Linked DNA regions of Thioclava sp. GXIMD2076. The protein of the gene in region 2 binds, or shares a complex with, the protein of the main gene of each other region. Links are inferred from orthologs where the notes say so. Each region holds a gene or a part of one and is shown on either strand. Other genes may lie near its edges.

Evidence for each region.
Region 1: the proteins of dnaG (region 2) and WDB91_RS09795 are in contact, whole or in part, in a crystal structure (PDB 2R6A), measured with the Geobacillus stearothermophilus proteins. The link is inferred for Thioclava sp. GXIMD2076 from one-to-one orthologs. Residues at the interface, in WP_049624496.1 of Geobacillus stearothermophilus: Lys456, Leu457, Leu458, Pro459, Ala460, Asn463, Ala464, Leu467, Leu535, Leu536, Ile537, Ala538, Gln544, Glu545, Asp548, Tyr549, His552; in WP_033016901.1 of Geobacillus stearothermophilus: Ser13, Glu15, Ala16, Gln18, Glu91, Leu92, Asp94, Ala95, Val96, Pro97, Thr98, Ala99, Ala100, Asn101, Tyr104, Tyr105, Ile108.

What each region holds. Positions count from the first base shown.
Region 1 is NZ_CP149932.1:1,984,458-1,995,686, forward strand. What follows is about bases 2,596-5,568. They hold WDB91_RS09795 (replicative DNA helicase), read right to left. Parts: upstream 4,847-5,568; coding sequence 3,344-4,846; downstream 2,596-3,343. Other genes in these bases: alr (alanine racemase), read right to left, coding at 2,596-3,157; WDB91_RS09800 (orotate phosphoribosyltransferase), read right to left, coding at 5,104-5,568. In the rest of the region: DNA repair protein RadA, read right to left, coding at 1-607; WDB91_RS09780 (SH3 domain-containing protein), read left to right, coding at 769-1,059; WDB91_RS09785 (DNA repair protein), read right to left, coding at 1,066-1,956; more of alr, read right to left, coding at 2,108-2,595; more of WDB91_RS09800, read right to left, coding at 5,569-5,784; pyrC (dihydroorotase), read right to left, coding at 5,836-6,876; WDB91_RS09810 (hypothetical protein), read left to right, coding at 7,083-7,304; WDB91_RS09815 (phosphoadenosine phosphosulfate reductase), read right to left, coding at 7,482-8,453; WDB91_RS09820 (glycosyltransferase family 2 protein), read right to left, coding at 8,593-9,651; WDB91_RS09825 (glycosyltransferase family 2 protein), read right to left, coding at 9,748-11,229. UniProt on the Escherichia coli protein: The main replicative DNA helicase, it participates in initiation and elongation during chromosome replication. Travels ahead of the DNA replisome, separating dsDNA into templates for DNA synthesis.
Region 2 is NZ_CP149932.1:1,526,508-1,537,650, forward strand. What follows is about bases 8,257-11,143. They hold dnaG (DNA primase), read left to right. Parts: upstream 8,257-8,634; coding sequence 8,635-10,653; downstream 10,654-11,143. Other genes in these bases: WDB91_RS07675 (pilus assembly protein TadG-related protein), read right to left, coding at 8,257-8,298; rpoD (RNA polymerase sigma factor RpoD), read left to right, coding at 10,786-11,143. Outside these bases: single-stranded-DNA-specific exonuclease RecJ, read right to left, coding at 1-1,239; 23S rRNA (adenine(1618)-N(6))-methyltransferase RlmF, read right to left, coding at 1,303-2,208; glpX (class II fructose-bisphosphatase), read right to left, coding at 2,310-3,281; WDB91_RS07655 (homoserine dehydrogenase), read right to left, coding at 3,516-4,820; WDB91_RS07660 (hypothetical protein), read right to left, coding at 4,942-5,172; WDB91_RS07665 (hypothetical protein), read right to left, coding at 5,255-5,899; WDB91_RS07670 (hypothetical protein), read right to left, coding at 5,896-6,474; more of WDB91_RS07675, read right to left, coding at 6,484-8,256. UniProt on the Escherichia coli protein: RNA polymerase that catalyzes the synthesis of short RNA molecules used as primers for DNA polymerase during DNA replication.

The DNA.
Region 1 (11,229 bases), 450 kb from region 2 along the record:
CAAAGCTGACAAGCTCGTGACATGCGGCGCGGACCTGAGACACAGAGCCTGGCGCCGATTCGACATTATCGGCCCACATGGTCTGGATCGAATCGATGATCACCAGATCGGGGGCCTCGGATTCCATCGTGGTGAGAATGTCGCGCAGGTTGGTCTCGGCGCCCAGTTGCACCGGCGCATCGGCCAGCCCGAGCCGCTGCGCGCGCATCCGCACCTGCGAGGAGGCTTCCTCGCCCGAGATATAGAGGCACTTCAAACCGCTTTGGGCAAAGCGCGCGACCGCTTGCAGGAGCAGGGTGGATTTCCCGATCCCCGGATCGCCGCCAACCAGAATGGCCGATCCCGGCACCAGACCACCGCCCAGAACTCGATCGAATTCGACCATGCCCGAACAGGTGCGGGGCGGCGGGGCCTCCTCGTCGGCGAGGCTGCTCAGCCCGATGACGCGGCCCTTGGAGGTGCCCAGCGTCTTGCCCTTGGGCCCCGCCGAAAGAGGGGCCTCCTCGATCAGCGTGTTCCATTCGCCACAGGCATCACATTTACCGTTCCATTTGCGATGGACGGCGCCGCAGGCGGTGCAGGTATAGGAGAGGATGTTCTTAGCCATCCGTTAAATATGCGGAACACAGGGCGAACATCAAGAGGCCGGAGCGCTCTTGCAAGAATTGCCGAGCAGAAAATCGGGGCGAGAAAATCGGGGCGGGGGAATTGGCGCGCGGGGCGGGGTTTCCTATAGAGGGGGTGAGATTCACCACGAGAGGCTTTCCGATGCGCATCCGTCTTCTTCTTTCCGCCCTGGCGCTGAGTTCTATCGCCAGCTGTAGCGCGATGGGCAGCAACCATGCCGTCGTCAAAGGGGCCGGTCCCGATGATCTGCTGAAGCTGCGGGCCGGGCCGGGGCTCGGGTTCAACATCATCATGGGGCTGCCCGATGGCACGCGCCTGACCAAGCAGAAATGCGTGACCGAGAGCGGCCAGCTCTGGTGCCGTGTGTCGCTGGCCGACAATCCGGGCGTGTCGGGCTATGTCTCGGCCGATTATCTCGGGATGGGCATGTAACAGGGCTTACCGGGCCGGAGGATCATTCGGCCCGGGTAGCGCCACGACATTCGAGCCCTTCGCGGCCTTGCTCGTCGGGCGTTTGGGGGTGACAGGTGCCTGCGGCTCTTCCAGCTCGTAGCCAAGCGCCGCCAGAACCGCGACCAGATCCCGCTCGAGGAGCTGGAACTCGCGGGTCACGCGCCGCTCCTCGGCCTCGACATCGGTCAGCCAGTGGCCGATCTCGTCGCAGGTCTTGCGCGCCAGCTTGATCTGGGCATCCAGCCGGTCGGTCTCCTGCTGGCGTGCCCTGAGAGTGTCGCGCGCACGGTTCACCCGCGCATCGCTGTAAATCCGCGAGAGGTCGCGCGATTGCAGGCTCATCTGGGCGGCAAGTTCCAAAAGCTCCGGCTCGAGGGCAGGCAGATCGGGATGGCTGCGCAGCCATGCAATCCGCTCACGCATAGCGTCAAATTCGCCCGAGAGCGCGAAGACCCCCGCACGATCCGCCTCATGGGCAATCCGATAGGCATGGGCCACGTCCTGCATCGAGATATGGAAGTTGCGGTGACTGCGCTCGAGGCGGCTGACGCGCGAATGGGCGGGCAGGTAAAGCGCCAGCACCAGAGCGATCGCGGCAAAACCTCCCTGAAGCCACGGACCCAGATCAGTGACCGCGCCGCCATCGAACGAGGCTGCAATGTTCAGCCATGGCATCAGCCCCGTGGCGGAGGCCAGAAACTGTCCCGCTGCACAGACCGCCAGCACCAGAACCAGCCCCGAGACGGTGGCATTGACCATATCCGCAAGATCGCCGCGCCGTTTGGCAAGGCTGCGCAGATGGGCGGCCCCCGCCATGTCGGACACCGTGTCAGGCTGTGCATCAGCCATCGCCGCCTTGCGAGAAGTTGCTGCCATCACACACCCCTGAAAACCCGTTGCCGCATGCAAGACGCGGCTCTTCACCCAAGGGAAGCTTGCGGTAAAAGATATGTGAATGCAAGGGGCCGCAGCCTATGCGGGGCCGTCATAGGCGCAAGAACGAGGTCTTGCGCCTGCCGGTTGTGGCTCAGGCCAGCGTTTCGCTATAGCGGCGCTCGTAGCGGGCGCCCAGCGAGGTCAGGACCTCGTAGCCGATAGTGCCGATCAGATCGGCCACCGCATCGACACCCTGATGGGTGTTCAGCAGATCCAGCTCCTCGGGCGTGCCGTCGAGATCGGTGATATCCACGGTGATCAGGTCCATCGAGACACGGCCGATCAGCGGGCAGGGTGTGTCGCCCGCCCAGAGCTGTGCGTTGTTCGACAGGCGGCGGCTGATCCCGTCGGCATAGCCTGCCGAGATCGTGGCCACATGGCTGCGGCGTTTGGCCTCCCAAGTATTGCCATAGCCCACCGTTTCGCCCACCTCCACCATCCGCGTCTGGATGACGGGAAGGGAGAGGGTGACCACAGGTCTGGCCTCCGCGAAGGGCATGCCGCCATAGAGGCCGATACCGGGACGCACGAGATCGAAATGATACTCTTTACCGTAGATCAGGCCGCCGGTCGCCGAGAGCGAACGGCGCAGGCCGGTGCCGTCGGTCATGCGGGTAAACTCGGCCAGCTGGCGCTCGTTCATCCCCATATGGACCTCGTCCGAGCAGGAGAGGTGGCTCATGACCAGTTTGGGCGATTTCTCCAGCAGCATCGGCGCAAGGGCGCGCCAGTCAGCATCCTCGAGCCCGAGGCGATTCATGCCGGTGTCAAGCTGCACGCCGAAGGGGGTGGCCGGAGACACTTCCATATGGCGTTTCACCTGCTCGGCGGAATTCAGCACCGGCGTGAGGTCGAGATCGACCAGCATGTCGCGATCGCCTGCCATATGACCGGACAGGATGAAGATTTCCGGTCCATCGCCAATCGCCTGGCGCAGTTTCGCGCCTTCCTCGGCCAAGGCCACGAAGAAGGTTTTTGCGCCTTGGCGCAGCAAGGTGCGGGCCACACGGTCCGCCCCCAATCCGTAGGAATCGGCTTTTACCACCGCGGCGGTCTGCGTCGCGGGGCCCGATTTGGCGTCCAGGGCCTTCCAGTTGGAGGCGATGGCGTCGAGGTCGATATGAAGAGTAGAGCTTGCCATGGGCGAATGTCTTCGCCTTTCTGCGTGCCTCGTCAAGAACTAACCGCAGCGGCGCGGATTTGCCGAAGAATATGCGCAAGACCTGTGGTTTCACGACGCGCGATCGGCGGGATTCGGGCGCGCGGGAGAAGAATATCCCGCGCGCTTATTTGCGGCTAGGGGACTGTCTGTCCGGTGCAGGACGAATCAGAACCCGTCCGAGCCGTCGCCCTGCCATGCCTTGGCCAGATCGGAGAAGCGGGTGAAGCGACCCTCGAAGGCCACCTCGACCGAGCCGATCGGCCCGTGACGCTGCTTGCCCAAGATGATCTCGGCCTTGCCATGGACCTGCTCCATCACCTGCTGCCACGCGGCCATCTTTTCCAGCTCGTGATCGCCCGGTTTCTCGCGCTCTTTGTAATATTCGTCACGATAGACGAACATCACCACATCGGCATCCTGTTCGATCGAGCCCGATTCCCGCAGGTCCGAAAGCTGCGGACGTTTGTCCTCGCGGCTTTCCACTGTCCGGCTCAGCTGCGAGAGCGCGATGACGGGGATGTTGAGCTCCTTGGCGATTGCCTTCAGGCCCATCGAGATCTCGCCGATCTCCTGCACGCGGTTATCGCCACGCCCCGAGCCGCGCAGAAGCTGCAGGTAGTCGACAATCACCACATCGAGCCCATGCGTCCGTTTCAGGCGACGGCAGCGGGCGGCCACCTGCGCGATCGGCAAAGCGGGCGTGTCGTCGATATAGAGCGGGCAGGTCTCGAGCGATTTCGCGGCCTCGACGAAGCGGCGGAATTCGTGCTCGGACATATCGCCACGGCGGATCTGTTCGGAGGGCACCTCGGCGGCTTCGGACAGGATACGCGCGGCCAGCTGCTCGGCCGACATCTCGAGGCTGAAGAAGCCCACACAACCGCCCTCGATCGCGCCTTCGCTGCCATCGGGTTTCTGGCCGCGCTTATAGGCTTTGGCGATGTTGAAGGCGATATTGGTGGCCAGCGAGGTTTTCCCCATCGAGGGACGACCGGCAAGAATGATGAGGTCCGAGGAATGCAGCCCCCCCAGCTTCTTGTCGAGATCGCGCAGGCCGGTCGAGATACCGGCCAGCCCCCCCTCGCGCTGATAGGCGGCATTGGCCGATTGCACGGCCTCCGTCACGGCCTTGAGGAAGGAGACGAAGCCCTTCTCGGCAGTGCCCGACTCGGCCAGCTTGTAGAGCGCACCTTCGGTCTGAACGATCAGCTGTTCGGCCTCTTGGCCGACATCGAGCTTGGAGGCATTGGCCGACAGCTCGCGCCCGACATTGATCAGTTCACGCCGGAGCGCCAGATCATGGATCATCTGCGCGTAATCGCGGGCTGCATAGGCCGAGATGGCTGCGCCCGCGAGACGCGCCAGATAGGCTGGCCCGCCAAGCTCCTTCAGGCCGCTGTCATCCTCCAGATAGCCCTTCAGCGTCACCGGCGAGGCCAGCGCGTTCTTCTGGATGCGGGCCACGGCGGTCTCGTAGATGCGGCGGTGGACGGGCTCGTAGAAATGATCGGCCTTCACCACTTGGGCGATGCGGTCATAGATATCGTTATTGGTCAGGATCGCGCCCAGAAGCTGCTGTTCCGCTTCGATATTATGCGGAACCGGATCGGCCTCCTGAGCCCCGTGCTGGTCGATATGATCGTTTCGAACTGCGCTGATCTCGTTCATCTCATGCCTCGATACCCGTGAGCGGGTCTCTTACCTTATCCTTCCCGCAAAACTCAATGTGGAAAACCCACGGCACTTCAGCCGCGAACAGGCTCCGCAAGGGGCGGGTATTGTGGTGGTTTGATCCCGTTCTACCATATCCGGCGTGAGGGCGCGAAAGAAAATGCGAAAGGGCGGGCCTGTGCACATTTTGCGCACAGGCCCGCCCACAGCCTTATCCACAGGAATCTCGCGTCAGGCGAGACAGCTGACCGGGGTCAGTCTTTTTTATTGGCGTCTTGCCACGCACGGGGCGCTTTGAGGAAGGCTTCGACCTCGTCGAGCGTCTCGGCATCAAACGCGCCCTGGGCGCGCGCCTCGGCCAGAACATCCCACCATGTGCACAGATACGACAGCTCCACACCATGCTCGCGCAGGTTCGGGATCGTCTCGTCAAAAATGCCGTAATAGAAGATCACAGTGGTATGGGCACAGGTCGCACCGGTCTCGCGGATCGCATCGACGAAGGACAGTTTCGAGCCGCCATCGGTGGTCAGGTCCTCGACCAGCAGCACGCGCTCGCCTTCGGACATTGCACCCTCGATACGGGCATTGCGGCCATAGCCCTTGGGCTTCTTGCGCACATAGGTCATCGGCAGGGCGAGACGCTCGGCCACCATCGCGGCAAAGGGAATACCCGCGGTCTCGCCACCGGCCACGTTGTCGAACGCCTCAAAACCTGCCTCGCGCATCACAGTCACGGCCATGAAATCCATGAGCGTCGAGCGGATGCGCGGGAAGCTGATCAGCTTGCGGCAGTCGATATAGGTGGGCGACGGCAGGCCCGAGGCCAGCGTGAAGGGCTCGCGGGCATTGAAATGCACGGCCTTGATTTCCAGCAGCATACGCGCGGTCAGGCGGGCGATCTCTTCTTTCGGGGGGAAGCTTGCGGGGATCATGAGGGAAACCTTCTTGTGGAAAACCGCGCCGGCGGACCGGCGCGGGGAATATCAGTCCTGGACGTGCCAGAAGCAGGGGAAGCCCGGATCGAAGACGGTCACGGGGCTGTCCTCCACCGCGATCTTGGCGGGCCACTGGGCGGCTTCAGCGGTCTTGCTCAGCGTAAGCGTGGCCGTGTTCACCGGCAGGCGGTAGAAGGCCGGGCCATTCTCGCTTGCGAATTTCGCAAGGTTATCCAGCTTGCCCTCGGCCTCGAACACATGCGCCAGAAGCGCCATCGTGTTGGTTGCGGTGAAACAGCCCGCGCAGCCACAGGGGTTTTCCTTGGCATGATCGGTATGCGGAGCCGAGTCGGTGCCGAGGAAGAAATGCGGATTACCAGAGGTTGCCGCCTCGACCAGCGCCAGACGATGCACTTCGCGTTTGGCCACCGGCAGGCAGTAATAATGCGGCTTGATCCCGCCCACGAGGATGTGGTTGCGGTTGATGATCAGATGGTGCGTGGTGATCGTGGCGCCCATATCGTCGCCCTGCGATTTCACATAGTCCACACCGTCCTTGGTGGTGACATGTTCCATCACCACGCGCAGCCCCTTGACCGAGCGCAGAACCGGATCGAGGATCCGGTCGATGAAGACTGCCTCGCGGTCGAAGATATCGATCTCGGGCGAGGTCACCTCGCCATGCACGCAGAGCGGCAGGCCGATCTCGGCCATCTTCTCGAGCACGGGGCGGACCTTGTCGAAATCCTTCACGCCCGAGGCCGAATTGGTCGTGGCGCCTGCGGGGTAAAGTTTCACGGCTTTCACGAGACCCGAGGCATGGGCTGCCGCCACATCCTCGGGGTCGGTCTCCTCGGTCAGATACAGCACCATCAGCGGCTCGAAGCTCGCCCCTTCGGGCAGCGCCTTGAGGATACGGTCACGATAGGCGGAAGCCTGAGCGCCGGTCACAACCGGCGGCACCAGATTGGGCATGATGATCGCGCGGCCGAAATGGCGGGCGCTTTCGGGGGCGATGGCCTTCAGCATCGCGCCATCACGCAGATGCAGGTGCCAGTCATCGGGGCGGGGAATGGTGATCTGGGTCATGGGTTCCGCTTACCCCGAGCGCGCGCGCAAATCCAGCGCGAAGAGCGGCGCGGCTGTGGGAAAAAGACCGCCTTCCTGTGGCGGGAACGGTTGCGCCGCTTGCATGGCGGGGCTGCAATAAATGGGCGTAGTCGTGGCAGGACATCTTCCCTATCTGGGTAGGCAGGGAGGAAAAGTCCTGAAAGCACGAAACAGGAGTTTTCCAAATGGCAAGTTTTGTAAATACTGCCCATAAGTCTTCTTTGGGCTCCGTGATCGCCCGCATGTTCCAGAAAGCGGGCCGCGCTCTGGTTCTGGCAACCGAAGCGAAATCGCGCCAGTCGGAAATCGTTCGCCTGAACGCCATGTCCGATGCGCAATTGGCGATGAAGGGCATCGCGCGCGACGAGATCGTCGCCCATGTCTATCGCGACCGTCTCTACGCCTGAGTGTAGAAGCTGCTCCCGTTGGTCCCATTTGCCTGAGGCATGCCGTTCGTATGTCTCTTCCGGGCCACCGGCGACAGGCCAAGAGTTTGTAACACGTTGAATGGTAAAAAGTTGAAAGGCGACCCGAACCATATGGTTCGGGTCGCCTTTTGCATTACGGGGCGTCGGGGCAGCCCTTCAGGCCTGTTCGAGAATGATACCTTTCTTGGCCAGCTCGCCCACAAGTTTGTTGTAGCGTTTGCGCAGCCGTGGTGCTTTCAGCCGCACGGCCGCATGATGGCAGACCAGTGCCTCCATATAGGGGCGGTCCATCGCATCGACCGCACGCAGAAGATTGCGGGTATAGGAGATGTTCTTGCGGCAGTCGCGATATATATGGCGCAGCACGCGCGGCGTTAGTTTGCCCTCGCAGGCCCGCGCGATCATCAGTTCCAGTTGGCCGCAACGCGCGATCAGCGAGGCGATTCGTCCACCCGCCAGAATGCAGGGCATCAGCTTGATATTGGGGCGGTAGAACAGGGCCGCATGCATCGCGTCGAGCCGCTCGAGCGGATCATAGATGATATAGCCCTGCTCGGCGCCCTCCATCATATCGGGGGCAAAGCCGTAACGGTCATCGAAACTGACCTGACGCATTTCTGGGAAACGGTCGTCCCATCCTGCCAGCAGCGGCTCCAGCGTCGCCTGCGGCTGGATGGCCAGCACCGTGGCTCCCGGGGCGGCCACCGAGAAGGCACAGGCAGCATAGCCGCATGATCCCGCACCATAGAAAACGACGCGGTCAAAATCCTCGAAGAAACCGTCATCCACCAGACGGTCGAAATAGGCATAAACCTCGGGCGAGCGGAACCATGTCGCATCCTCGGCAATCAGCGTCAGGCTTGACCAGCCGCCTTCCTGCGCGATCCGGTATCCCAGCGGCAGACCTTCCTCATCGGAATCGATGAGCGGGTTACGTAGCTCGAAAGTGACCAGAAGGACCGGCGCATCCTGACTGAAGAGCGCGGCATGGGCACGGCCAAGCTCTTCGTAATGGCCGAACTCCTCGCCAAGCGCGGCCATGCGGCTTTGCCAGTCCGTCACGCTCATATCCTGCATCTGTTCCACCCCTCGATCCTCAAACCGGCCCGCATGACAGCCACGGGTCATCGCTCATCCTCGACCCCGACTATCCCCTATCTTCCGTTAACCTTTCACTATCCGAAAGTGACGAAAACAAGGTGAACGAAAGAAAATGCAATGGCTGCAAAGTTTTACGTCAACAATCTCGTGAGGATGGCGCGATTGTTCACAATTCGTCATCAGGTTGCGTCCGATGCGCCAATTGTCCCAGCCTCAGCATGCGCCGTGCATCGGATTCGGACAAGGGGCGTGTGGGCGGTGTCAGCAGCAGACGTCCGAACATCGCGCGTGGCGCCTCCTCCAGAAGGAGCGCATCGATCCGCGCCCGCCGCCACGCGACCGCCTGCGCATGCAGCGGACCCAGCACGGGGTCGCCCAGCAGTTCCTGCCGGATCTCCTCGCGCCGGAGGCGGGTGCGCTCAATGCTCACATCGGTTTCGCTGCAGAAATTCCGCTCGACCCAGTAGGAGAGATCGAAGCCGCCCACATCACGATTGGCCCGCCCGCGATCGCATTTGACCACATAATTCTCCATCGAGCCCAGCGCGTAATGGTTGAGCTGAACCAGCCTCCGGCACTCTCTGTCGGGCGGGGTGAAAAGGCGGTTCTTATGATAGAGCGGGGGCAGGACATTGCCCGATCCGTCATGCCAGCGCGGGGTTGCCCTGTCCTTTAGTCCGCGCGGGCGGTGCACGCCCAGCTTGCGATACTGTCCGCGATTGCGCAGCAGTGTCTTGAAGATCGAGGCCCGCCACGGCCAGAGCATTTGCGTGGGGGCGGCACGCCGGAACTGCTCGGTCACAGGTAGGTCTGCAAACTCCACCACCCCGTCATTACCGAAAAAACGCCATGTCAGCGCAATCGCATCGGCCTCGGGCAGGGCGGTGATCAGATCTCCGAACTGGCCCGTCCCGATATGGATATTCACGAACTCATCCACATCGAACACAAGCGTCCAGTCGGCACGAGCCTGTGCGGGATGCTTGTCGGCACGCAAGAGTGCTTCCCATTGCGGGCCGCGCTTCCAGGGGCCGGGGTTACACTCGTGATGCAGCCCGCCCATCGCGGCGAGCCGGTCGAGCATGAGATCCGTCCCGTCCTCGCAATCATTGGAATAGATCAGGAAGTCGCTCATGCCGATGGCACGGTGATGGGCGATCCATTCCAGCAGAAAGGCGCCTTCGTTCTTCATGCAGCTGATGCCGAGGATGCAGGGATCAGCCATCGGCGCCCGTCCTGCCGGGTAAGGGAGCGCATTTCCAGCGTCTATAAATATCCCTGCCGGAGGCATCCGCCGCCAGCCAGAGGCGCAACGCGCCCCTCAATGCTCTGCCTCGCCCGCATGTTCGACCGTAAAAAAGAAATCGGGCGCCACTTCGCGCAGATGCATGTCCTCGGGCAGGCAGTCTGGACCGGCATTGAACACAGCCGAGCCGAAATGCTGGAGCATGCGCGAGAGGCGCTCGTATTTCGCACTTGTCAGATCGCCGTAGAAATTCTCGTAATTCTCGGTGGCACGCAGTTCGGCGATCTTGGCGCGGTGGGCGCTCACCGCCGCCTCATGGGCCGCGCGGATCTCGGGGTCGGCCATCAGCCGGTCATATTCGGCCTGTAGCGCAGGGATCATCCGCTGGATCGAGGTCTCGGTCTCGAGATTGTGGTTCATCCGGAACCAGTAATTGAGCCCCTGATCGCGGTCCACATGGTTCACCCGCCCGCGGTCGCGTTTGACCAGAAAGCTTTCCGCCGAGCGCACGGCATAGTGGTTGAGCTGCACCCAGTCATAGCCATAGGTCTCGAGCGTCGAGCGCCAGCCATTGCGGAACATCTCGCGCGGCATGGGCTGGCCCGAGCCGTTGAGCCATTTCACCTGATCCCAGAGATCGGGCACCAGACCTTTGGGGCGGTGCACCCCCATCTTCTTGTAGATATCCATATTGCGGAATAGCGTCTTGAACCCCCAGGCCTGATGCGGCTTGCGCACGACCTCGGGGGCGCAGGTGGTGAACTGGTCCAGAAGGAAGCGATCCTCATATTCATGGACATCGGCATTACCGAAGAGCCGCCATGTGAGAGAGATCATATTGGCCTCGCCCATGGCCTTGTAGAGATCGGTCAGGGTGCCATCGCCGATCTTGATATTGATGAACTCGTCCACATCCATGCAGATCGCCCAACCGGCCTCCTCAATGACCGGCTCGGCTTCGGCGGCCTGCAGGGCTGCGTGCTGGGGTTTGAGTTCTCCACCCGGACGCCACGGGTTCTCGCGATGCTGCACAAGCCCCTTTGCCATCAGCATATCCAGCATCGTATCGGTGCCGTCGGTGCAGTCATTGGTATAGATCAGAAACTGGTCTACCCCGATCGCGCGGTGATAGGCGAGCCATTCCATGATGAAGGGGCCTTCATTCTTCATCGTGGTCACGATCGCGGTCGAGCCTGCTTTGATCGCGGGTTTGGGGACAGCCTTGACCTTGGACACAGGCGGACGCACGGGTTTATGGCCCCAGACATCCATCGCGAGTGCCAGAAGCTGTTCATCCTCCACGAGCGAGGTTTTGGGGGCCAGCTCTGCCGCCTTGCGCCCCGGCACCCGCAGCGCCATGGCCCGCCAGAAGGTGAAGACATGCGCAGGGTTCGGTTTGGCATAAGCCACGCGGGTCATTCGCCATGTGGCATCGAGCCCTGCTTTGGCCGGCGCACAGCCCCAGCGCGCCGTGCCACGCCGCGCATCGAACTGGCGGCAGATATGATCGGCAAAGCGCTCCGGCGCGTCATTACGGATCCGCCATGGATAAATGCG
Region 2 (11,143 bases):
GATCGAAGCCCCCAGATCCACACCATTGACCGAGCGCGCCGAGCCCTTGCCGATCCCCTGATCGAGCCCGATCACCACGGCGGGGCGGTTGGTGGCCTCCTTGAGGCGGGCGGCGACGATCCCCACCACACCCGGATGCCAGCCTTCGCCCGCAGCCCAGACCAGAGGCGCATCGAGGCCGCGTTCCTCGGCCTGTTTCAGGGCGGCTTCGCGCACGCGGTTCTCGATATCGCGGCGGTCGGTATTAAGCTGGTCAAGGCGGGCGGCCAGCGCCTCCGCCTCGGCGGTATCATCGGTTGATAGAAGCCGCGCGCCCAGATCGGCGGCGCCGATCCGTCCGCCCGCATTGATCCGCGGCCCCAGAAGGAAGCCCAGATGATAGGCATTGGGGGCCTGATCCATCCGTGCCACATCGGCCAGCGCGCGCAGCCCCACGCGGTCGCGCCGCCCCATGACCTTCAGGCCTTGGCGCACCAGCGCGCGATTGCAACCAATGAGCGGAGCCACATCGGCCACCGTGGCCAGCGCCACCAGATCCAGCATGGCGATGAGGTCCGGGCCCTTGAGGCTCTCGCTCCGCATCAGGCGGTTCACATCGACCAGCATCAGGAAGACCACGGAGGCGGCGCAGAGATGCGCGAGGTCCTTTGTCTCGTCCTGCCGGTTGGGGTTTACGCAGGCCACGCAATCGGGCAGGGTCTCGCCGCCCAGATGGTGATCGAGGATAATTACATCCGCGCCCCTGGCCGCCGCCACCGGCTCGTGCGAGAGCGTGCCGCAATCGACGCAGACGATTAGGTCGTGATCCCGTGCAAGGGCCTCCATCGCGGGGACATTGGGGCCATAGCCCTCGTCGATCCGGTCGGGGATATAGAGCGTGGGGGGTACCCCCATCTGCTTGAGCCAGACCATCAGGAGCGCGGCAGAAGACCCGCCATCAACATCGTAATCGGCAAAGATCGCGATCCGCTCGCGGCGTTTGACCGCGGCCAGAAACCGGGTCGAGGCTTTCTCCATATCCAGCATCTCGCGCGGATCGGGCAGCAGGTCGCGTAAGGTCGGCTCGAGGAAGCTTGCCGCCTCCATCGGCGGCACGCCGCGCGCCACGAGGATGCGGGCGAGGGGATGGGGCAGGCGGGTTTCCTGCACCATGGCTTCGGTCAACCGATCGGATTCGGGGCCGGGGCCCACCCAATGGCGATTGGTCAGCGATTGTTCGACATTCAGAAAGGCACTCATGGCGCAGTCCTAGCCCAAAAGAGGGCGGTGCCGCCAGAGGCAACTGGGGAAAAGCAGCGCGGGTTACAGGCTGCGCTGGCGTCGGGGATAATAGGTCCATGCGATGAAGCGGCTGGTCTTCTGGCCCTGCGCCATTTCGACCATGCGCATCTCGTCCACCCTCGCGTCACGCAGCAGCCGCTCGAGCACGCGCAGATTGTACTTCTTGGAGACGAGCGAGGTGAACCACAGGCATTGCTCGGCATAGATCCGGCTTTGGGTGATCATCGTCGAGAGAAACCCGATCTCGCCGCCCTCGCACCATAGCTCGGCATTCTGCCCGCCAAAATTCAGCGCCTTCGACTTTCCGTGGCCGAGATTGCGCCATTTGCGCTCGGTGCCCTTTTGCGCCTCCTCCATCGAGGCATGGAAGGGGGGGTTGCAGAGTGTGACGTGGAAAAGATCATCGGCAGTGAGGAGGCCCTTGAAGATATTTTCGGCGTCGGGCTGCTGTCTCAGCTCGATCGGCAGCGCGTTCCGCTCGCAGATTGCCTGCGCCGAGGCGATGGAGACGGGGTCGATATCGGCGCCCGTGAAGCTCCAGCCATATTCGCGCAGCCCTGTCAGCGGGTAGACGAGGCTCGCGCCCGTCCCGATATCGAGCGCACGGATACCCGGCCCGCGCGGGATGCGGCCCCGATCGGCCTCTGCCAGAAGATCAGCCAGATAATGGATGTAATCGACACGACCGGGAATGGGCGGGCAGAGATAGGTTTCGGGGATGTCCCAGTCGTCGATGCCGTAATGCGTCTTCAGTAATGCGCGGTTGAGGGCGCGGACCGCTTTGGCATCCTTGAAATCGATGGTGGTGCCGCCCGAGGGGTTGAGCGTGGTGAAACCGGCCAGATCGGGGCTGTCCGCCAGAAGGCGCGCAAAATCATAGCCGTCCCGATGCTGGTTGCGGGGGTGGAGCAGGGGTTTGCTGGCCATAGGGCGCATCCTCGGATTGCGGCAAAAGGAAAGGCCACCGGACCTGTATCCGGTGGCCATAGGCCCTGTCCTAGCCGACAGAGCGCGCTGGGAAAAGCCGCTTACTTGCGGGTGGTGGGGTTGCGATAGAGCATCCGGCGCACCGAGCCGGTTTTCGAGCGCATCAGCACCGTCTCGGTCTCGATGTAATCGGGGGTGCGCTTCACGCCCTTCATGATCGAGCCATTGGTCACGCCCGTCATCGCCACGATCACATCCGAGGTCACCAGCTCGTCGCGCGCATAGATCTTGTCGAGATCGGTAATGCCTGCCTTTGCCGCGCGGCCCTTCTCGTCATCATTGCGGAACAGCAGCTTGCCCCACATCTGGCCGCCCATGCATTTGAGCGCGGAGGCTGCCAGAACGCCCTCGGGCGCGCCGCCCGAACCCATATACATATCGATACCGGTGGCCTCTGCCTCGGCGCAATGGATGATGCCGGCGACATCGCCATCGGTGATCAGGCGGATCGCGGCGCCGGTCGAGCGGACTTCCTTGATCATGTCCTGATGGCGCTCGCGGTCGAGGATGCACACGGTGATGTCACGCGGTGCCACACCTTGGGCCTTGGCGAGCGCGTTCACGCGTTCGGCGGGCGACATATCGAGGGTGACGACGTCTTTCTCGTAGCCCGGACCGATGGCGAGCTTTTCCATATAGACATCGGGCGCATGCAGCAGCGTGCCGCGCGGTGCCATGGCGATCACGGTCAGCGCATTGGGCATGTCGAGCGCGGTCAGCGTGGTGCCTTCGAGCGGGTCGAGCGCGATATCCACGGCAGGGCCGGTGCCGGTGCCGACTTCCTCGCCGATATAGAGCATGGGGGCTTCGTCGCGCTCCCCCTCGCCGATCACGACCACGCCCTGAATGTCGAGCATGTTCAACTGCTCGCGCATGGCGTTCACGGCCGCCTGATCCGCGGCCTTCTCGTCACCGCGCCCGATCAGATCGGCGCTGGCATGGGCTGCGGCCTCCGATACGCGGGCCAGGCCCAGCGAGAGCATGCGGTCATTGAAATCTACGGGAGTGTTCATGTCTTGTCCTGTTTAATGCGCTTGCGCGCAGTGCAAATGGGCCAACGCCAAGAAAACCCGTTTGCCAGGGCAGGGCAACCCCCGTGACCGCTAACAGCCTGAAGTTAGTGCTTTTGGCGGGCGGATTTCTGCGCGCGGAGCGGGGCAGGGGAAGGCATGCTGCGGTGGGCTGTCCCGCAGGCACAGAGCGGGGGACGCGTCATGAAGAAGGCGGGGACTGGCCCCGCCTTCTCCTTACACTTCCTCGATACGCAGGGCGACGGGGTCGCCTTGCACCACGCCGGTCTGCGGGAAGCTGGCGATTGCGTGGTCGATTGCATCAGTGGTCGTCTTATGGGTGACGATCAGCACGGGGGCGGCGCTATCGGCATGGCCATATTGACGCATCCGCGAGATCGAGATGCCCGCATTACCGAGCGCCTGTGCCACCTTGGCCAGCGCCCCCGGTTTGTCGGCCAGATTGATGCGCAGGTAATAGGGCGCGGGGGCCGTGGCCGAGGCATGGGTCGCATCGCTCAGCTGGGCGGCCGGAATGCCGAAGGTCGGCAGGCGCAAACCGCGCGCGATATCGGAGACATCGCCCATCACGGCGCTGGCGGTCGGGCCCTCGCCCGCGCCTGCGCCCCTCAGCACGATCTGGCCCACGCTATCGCCTTCGATGACCACCATATTCGTGCCGCCCGAAAGCTGGCCCAAGGCCGAGGTGGCTGGCACGAGGCAGGGGGTCATACGCTGCTCGAGGCCACGGCCCGTCATCTGCGCTACGCCCAGCAGCTTGATCTTGTAGCCCATATCGCCCGCACGACGGATATCGTCGATCGAGATGCGCCCGATACCTTCGAGGACCACATCATCGAAGGCCACCTTGGTGCCGAAGGCGATGGAGGCCAGAAGCGAGAGCTTGTGACCGGCATCGATGCCGCCCACATCGAGATTGGGGTCGGCTTCCAGATAGCCCAGCTGGCGGGCTTCCTCGAATACGGTCGCATAGGGCAGGCCCGCATCCTCCATCCGCGTCAGGATGTAGTTGCAGGTGCCGTTCATCACGCCCATGACGCGGCGGATCTGGTTGCCGGCCATGCCTTCGGTCAAGGTCTTGATCACGGGGATGCCACCGGCAACCGCCGCCTCGAAACGGATCACGCGGCCAAGGCTCTCGGCCAGTTCTGCCAGCGCCTGCCCGTGATGGGCCAGCAGCGCCTTATTGGCGGTGACCACATCCTTGCCGGTTTTCAAAGCGGCTTCGGTCGCGTCCTTCGCGGCACCTTCATGGCCGCCCATCAGCTCGACGAAAACATCAATGTCGTCGCGCTTGGCGAGGCTGACCGCGTCGGTTTCCCAGGCGTAGCCCGACAGATCGGCATCGCGGTTCTTGGTCCGGTCACGGGCGCAAACGGCGGTGATTTCCACGCGACGGCCCGTGCGGGCGGCCAGCAGCTCGGCATGGCGCTGGACAATCTTGACGACGCCGATCCCCACTGTGCCAAGGCCGGCAATGCCGAGACGAAGAGCGGGGCCGGTCGCGGGCTGTGTGGACATGAGATACCTCATCGGAATTGGTCAGAGTTGGGGTCTGTTAGCCGGAAAACCCTGTCCGTGCAACGCGCATCGTCGGCAAGGCACGGCAGAGATTCATCAGGTGGCGACAGCGAGGTGAAGCTCAGTTCTCGCCGGTCGGGGCATTGCGCAGCGCCTCGGCCTCGGCCCTGAGCGCGTCGGCCCGTGCTTCGAGCGCCCGGCTTGCGGTGTAATCGGGCTCGGGCGTGGGGGTGAGAATCTGGTCGAGGGGAAGAAGCTCCGGATAGCCGCCGTCCATCATCGGCCCTCCGCCACAGGCCGAAAGCGCGGCGCAGAGCAGCGGGATCAGGGCGAGGCAGGGCAGATGTCGCATCGATTCTCCTTCCGACGGGGCAGGGCCGACCATAGGCAGGGCCGCAGGCCTTGACCAGCCCGATCGGGGTCCATTGACACGATCAGGACGCGTCATCCCAAGTGATGGCGGTGCCACGCCGACGGGTCACGATGAAGTTCCCGATAGGTATCCCGTCGGCGCTCTGTTCCATGCCGACATTGAACGTGCTCTGGGTGCCGCCACTGCCCGGCAGGAGAAGCACGAGATTGCTGAGATTGAAGGGCGGGCGGTAGCGATAGATCGTCTCGACAATGACCGCTGTATCGCCCGCACCGAGGATCGGAATACGGTCCGCCTGTGTTTTCAGGGATTTCTTCGTTTGCGGTGTCAGCCCGTCAGGCGAATAGGATTCGTCCACACCGACAAACTTGTCCACCCCGTCGCAGACATTGGTATTGTTCTTCGCGCCGCATGTGATGAGGGTGACCCGCAGTGAGGTCTGCCCGTCGAAGCTGGACCGCGACGCGAAGTCGAAGACCTTCTTCATCCCCGCGATATAGGCGGGGCCGATGGCCGAACGCTCGCGCGAGAGGATATCGGCCACATCATAGGACGCGCGGGCGACCTCGCCTTTGGTGCGGAACGCATCGTAGAACTGGAAGGCCAGAAAGACCCAGACGGTCAGGATCAGATAGCCGAAGACCGCCTCGATCGGGATCGAGCCGTCTTCATTGTGGCGCAAGCGGGAGAGGCGGAGGCGTATCATTGCTGGATCGGTTCGTTGGCAAAGACAGTGATCGATACGAGGTTCATCTCTCCGTCATCATCCTTGGCAAGCATCGCCCATTTCAGAATGCTCGCGGCAGAGATATTCATCAGCGTGTCTGTCAGCAGGGAAGGCACTTTGAGACAGGCCCGCATCAGCATGATCTGGTTCTCGGTGCCCTGCTGGAGGACGGGTTTCGCATCTAGTGCCTTGCCGTCGCTATAATCATGACAGATGGCCGTCGTGCTCCAGTCGGGAGCGGTCCATGTGCTCCGGTCGACGGCGACAAGCTCGATGGTCAGCTGGTCTGTGCAGTGCTTGATTAGGCCGATATTGCGGCACATATTGCTCTTGATCTTTTCCTGGGAGGGGAAAGTGCTGCCATAGGTCTGCAGTCGCAGGTTGCGCGCGGTGATCTCGAGACCGCGGTCGAGCATGGTCTGTTTGCTCTGCAGCACAAAGATCTGCACACCCGCAAAGACGAACATCAGGAAGAAGGGCAGCACGATGGCCGCGGCCACCGTGCTGGCGCCGGATTGGTCGTGGTGGAAACGTCCGAGTAGGCTTCGTCGCATCGTCTTCCCTCAATTCGTCAGGCGTAGCGAGTTGATCGAGGCAGCGATCTCGGCGAAGGCATCGGTCAGTTCGTCTGAGGTGATGTCATAGTAATAGCCATCGCCCGACGAACAGGATTTCAATATAGCGGCACCGTTATCGGGGGCATCGACCGCGAGCGTATAGATCAGGATGTCATTGGCTTTCGCGGTGGTGCAGATCGCCTTAAGCGCCGTGTCCTTTTTGGTGAAGGTGTTGCCATCGGAAAAAACGGCGTAGGTGCCCGGGAAAGATGTGCTGCGTTTGATGGTCTTATAGACTGCATCGAAATAGGTATAGGCAACGTATTCGTGCCGGAAATTGAGTTTGCCCCAAACCGTCGACCAGTCGATTTGGTAGAGCTTGCCCGTGTCGGAGACATAATTCTTCTGTGTGCCGCCATAACGGGATGTGGAGGTCGTGTAGAAGCCATTGCTGTCGCGGTAATACCACTTCTTGTTGGTCAGACGATACCATTTGGTGGTGCTGTAGCTATCGTCGTGCCAGTAGAGCGAGTCCCATTCGCTGGTCGTGGAGCTGTTGGTGGAGCCGGAATCGGCAGGGTTCAGCGAATCCGCGCTTTTGGTCGAGTAGAGTTCGGAGGGCCCGCTCTGGTATTTCTGTTTGATGCTGAACGACCCGGTATTCTCGCCATCCGTCATCAGGACCATTACCTTGATCGAACGGTCGTCGATATCTGCCGTGCCATCAAGGTCGTACTCATAGGGGCGGGCGTCGAGGGAGGAGTCCACGTCCCCTTCGCTGATCAGATTGTCGACGACCGGCTGGGCCGCAGGATCAAGCAGTGCCAGACCCCAGCGCGCACCGATATCGATGGCCGTATCGCCACTGGCCTTCAGGCTGCCGATCTTTTTCTCGATGTCAGTCTGTGAATTGCTGAAGGGCAGGACCGGGGAGTAGCTTTGCTCGTCACAGTTCGACACCCAGGTGTGATAGGGGAACTGCCATCCGTTATAGTTGTCGGCATTATAGCCGAAGCGCACATAGTAATCGAGGCTGTCGCCCGACATCGTGCGCTGGATCGCAGTGGTCGGGCTGATGGCGATGGTATCGGTCGGCAGTAGGAAGACATCACCACAGGTCGTGTCCGTCTGTTCGGTGGACAGGTTGAACTGTGCCGCCAGATCATCGCCCAGAACGACCTGCTGGTTATAGGGGATGACCGAGATCGACAGCCGTCCATCGGGTGCGTTTTCGGGCTGCACCTTGGTAAACATCTGGTCCACGAATGTATCCGCGCCCTCCTGCAGGGCCGCGAGGCGGGTCACGCCGTCACCGACATCGGTCGCCATCGAGCCCGACACGTCGAGCACCAGCGAGACCTCGACATTGCCGATGGCCTCATAGGCCTCGCTGACGATCTTGGTGGAGAGCGTCTTGATGCCGATCTGCGCGAGTTGTCCCATGAAGCTCGTCGTCATGGTATCGGTCGCCTCGATGCGGACCCTGCGCCATTCCCCGTAGCTACCTTCGGTGACGGTCACGGTTCGGTCGACATCCTCGAGCCCCGCTTTCTTGAGATAGTCATCCACCACAAGCTCGGGATCGAGTTCCTGGCTTAGCGAGGCGGCTGCAAGGGAGGCACGGTCAAGGACCGCAAGGATCTGGGTCCGGCGGGCTTCGAAATGCATGAAGTCGAGCGCCACGCCCGAGAGGACCAGCAGCACCGTCAGCAGGATGATCGTCAGCGGAAGGATCGCGCCGGTTTCCTCGTCGCGCATCCGCATGGCAGGCCGTAGGCTCCGGCAGGCCATATCGGGCAGGCGGGTGCGGCTATGGACCATTGGACGAACTCCGGGCGGGCAGAGGGGGACGTGTAACGAGGCTACTTCTTCATGTCTTCTTAATCTTTTGCATGGGGCAGAATTGGGGCAATTCTCGGGCAGGAATGGTGTTTGTGTTGAGCATTCAGGGAGGATTGCAGCGAACTGTTCAGATTGGATCAATCACGGTAGGCAAAGCGGCCTGAATCTAGCGCGTATTTTAGCTATCTCGGCACTTTTTTGATGCTTTGCGGCCAAAACATGTCGGATCGGATCCGGCGGCAGGCCGGAGAATTTTGCGTCAACTTGATCCCGCACCCTCTGGACAGGGGCGCGAACTGCGCCGATATACTCCCTATGAGCTTGCCGCCAGGATTCCTCGACGAACTACGCAACCGCCTCTCGATCTCGCAGGTGATCGGGCGGAAAGTCATGTGGGATAATCGCAAGTCCAATCAGGCCAAGGGCGATATGTGGGCGCCTTGCCCGTTCCATCAGGAAAAATCCGCGTCTTTCCATGTGGATGATCGCAAAGGCTACTATTACTGTTTTGGCTGCCATGCCAAAGGTGACGCGCTGACCTTCGTGCGCGAGACCGAGAATGTCGGGTTCATGGAAGCGGTCGAGATCCTCGCCACCGAGGCGGGGATGCAGATGCCCGCCCGCGATCCGCGGGCGCAGGAGAAATCCGACCGCCGGACCGAGCTTGCCAAGGTCATGGAAGAGGCGCTGAAATTCTACCGTCTGATGCTCAACACGCAGGCGGGGCAGGGTGCGCGCGACTATCTCGCACGGCGCAAGTTGGGCCCCGAGGCGCAGGCGCGTTTCGAGATAGGTTTTGCCCCCGATGGCTGGCAGGGCCTGTGGGATACGCTGCGCGCCAAGGGAATCGCCGAAGACCTGATCATCGGTGCGGGGCTCGCCAAGGCCTCGACCAAGGGAAAGCAGCCCTATGATGTCTTCCGCAACCGCATCATCTATCCGATCCGGGACCCCCGCGGGCGGTGTATCGGCTTTGGCGGGCGGGCGATGGACCCCAATGATAACGCCAAGTATCTGAATTCGCCCGAGACCGAACTCTTTGACAAGGGCCGCTCGCTCTATAATCACGGGCCCGCCCGCGAGGCGTGCGGCAAGGGGGCGCAGCTTGTGGTCTGTGAAGGCTATATGGATGTGATCGCGCTCGTGGAGGCGGGGTTTGGTGGCGCGGTAGCGCCTCTGGGCACCGCTGTCACCGAGACCCAGTTACAGCTTTTGTGGCGTATCCATGACGAGCCGGTCATCGCGCTTGATGGTGATACGGCCGGTATCCGCGCTGCCCATCGGGTGATCGATCTTGCACTGCCGCTGATGGAGGCGGGCAAGGGGCTGCGCATCGCGATCATGCCCGAAGGACAGGACCCCGACGATCTGATCAAGGCCAAGGGGCGCGAGGCGATGGCCGAGGTGCTGAAGACCGCGCGTCCGATGATCGAGCTGATGTGGAGCCGTGCCATCGAGGGGCGTGTGTTCGACAGCCCCGAGCGCAAAGCCGCGCTCGACAAGGAACTGCGCGCGGCAATCTCGCAGATCAAGGATCCCTCGATTCGCGCGCATTATGGTGAGGAAATCCGCCAGAAGCGCCGCGAACTGTTCGGGCTGGGCCGCGAGCCCGAGCGGGATTTCTCGGGCCGTGGGGCTTACTCACAGAGCTATCAACAGGATTATCAACAAGGCGGTGGTAATTTCCGCCGTAATTATCCACAGGGCCGCAATGGCGGGCGGGGCGGTTGGGGCAAGCTGCCCGCGCTGCCGCTCGAGCAGACCCGCAACTCCATGCTGGCCGTGGCGCAGGATGCGGCGGTGGCCGAAAATCTGCGCGCGGCGATGGTGCTGGCGATCTTTGTTTCGCATCCACGGCTGGTGGCCGAGTTCGAGGCACAGCTGGAAAATGCACCCTTTGCCAATCCCGATCACGACCGGTTACGCAATCTGATGCTCCGGAATCTGGGGCTTGAGCCGGAAGAATTGACGCGGCTCTTGCAAAATCAGATGGGGGACTATCTTGAAAATATGATGAGTTTGCCCCATCTCCGTAGCGCGCCGCCCGTGGTGAAGGTTACGGATACGGCGCTTGCGCGTATGTGTCTGGCCGAAGAACTGGCAAAACTCGACGCCGAACGGGCCGTGCGGGCCGAAGTGGAAGATGCGATGGAAGACTTGGAAGGCGTCGCCGATGAAGGGCTGACATGGCGCCTGAGCCAAGCAACGCGACAAAAACAGAAGGCGTCGCGTTCAAAACTGGATGATACGAGTGATATGGGGGAAGACCGCGCAGCGCTTTCGGCGTATTTGCAATCGGTCATCGATCAAGAGATATGGCGGAAGAAAAAATGACGCGGTGATGCAACGCCCTGAATATGATCGATTCACCCCCCTGTGATTCGGTCGAATGATTCGATAATACAGCGGGATATGATTCGTACCCGCCCTAGCCGTGCTACAGCCCAAGCCGATCAAGGAGCGCCCATGGCCGCCAAAGACATCGACGATAACAAGCCTAATACCGCCAATGACGATGGTACGTCCTTCGACATGTCGAAGACGGCGGTCAAACGCATGATCGCCGAGGCCAAGGAAAAAGGTTACATCACCTATGACCAGCTGAACGCGGTCATGCCGCCCGATCAGGTGTCGGGCGACCAGATCGAGGACGTCATGTCGATGCTCTCAGAGATGGGCATCAATGTGATCGAGGACGAGGAAGCAGACGAGGATGCGTCCGAGAATGACGGCTCCTCTTCCGGCGGTGCGCTGGCCACTGTTGGCGGGGGTTCGCGCGAGGTCGCGCTTTCGTCAGGCTCCGGCGAGACGTTGGACCGCACCG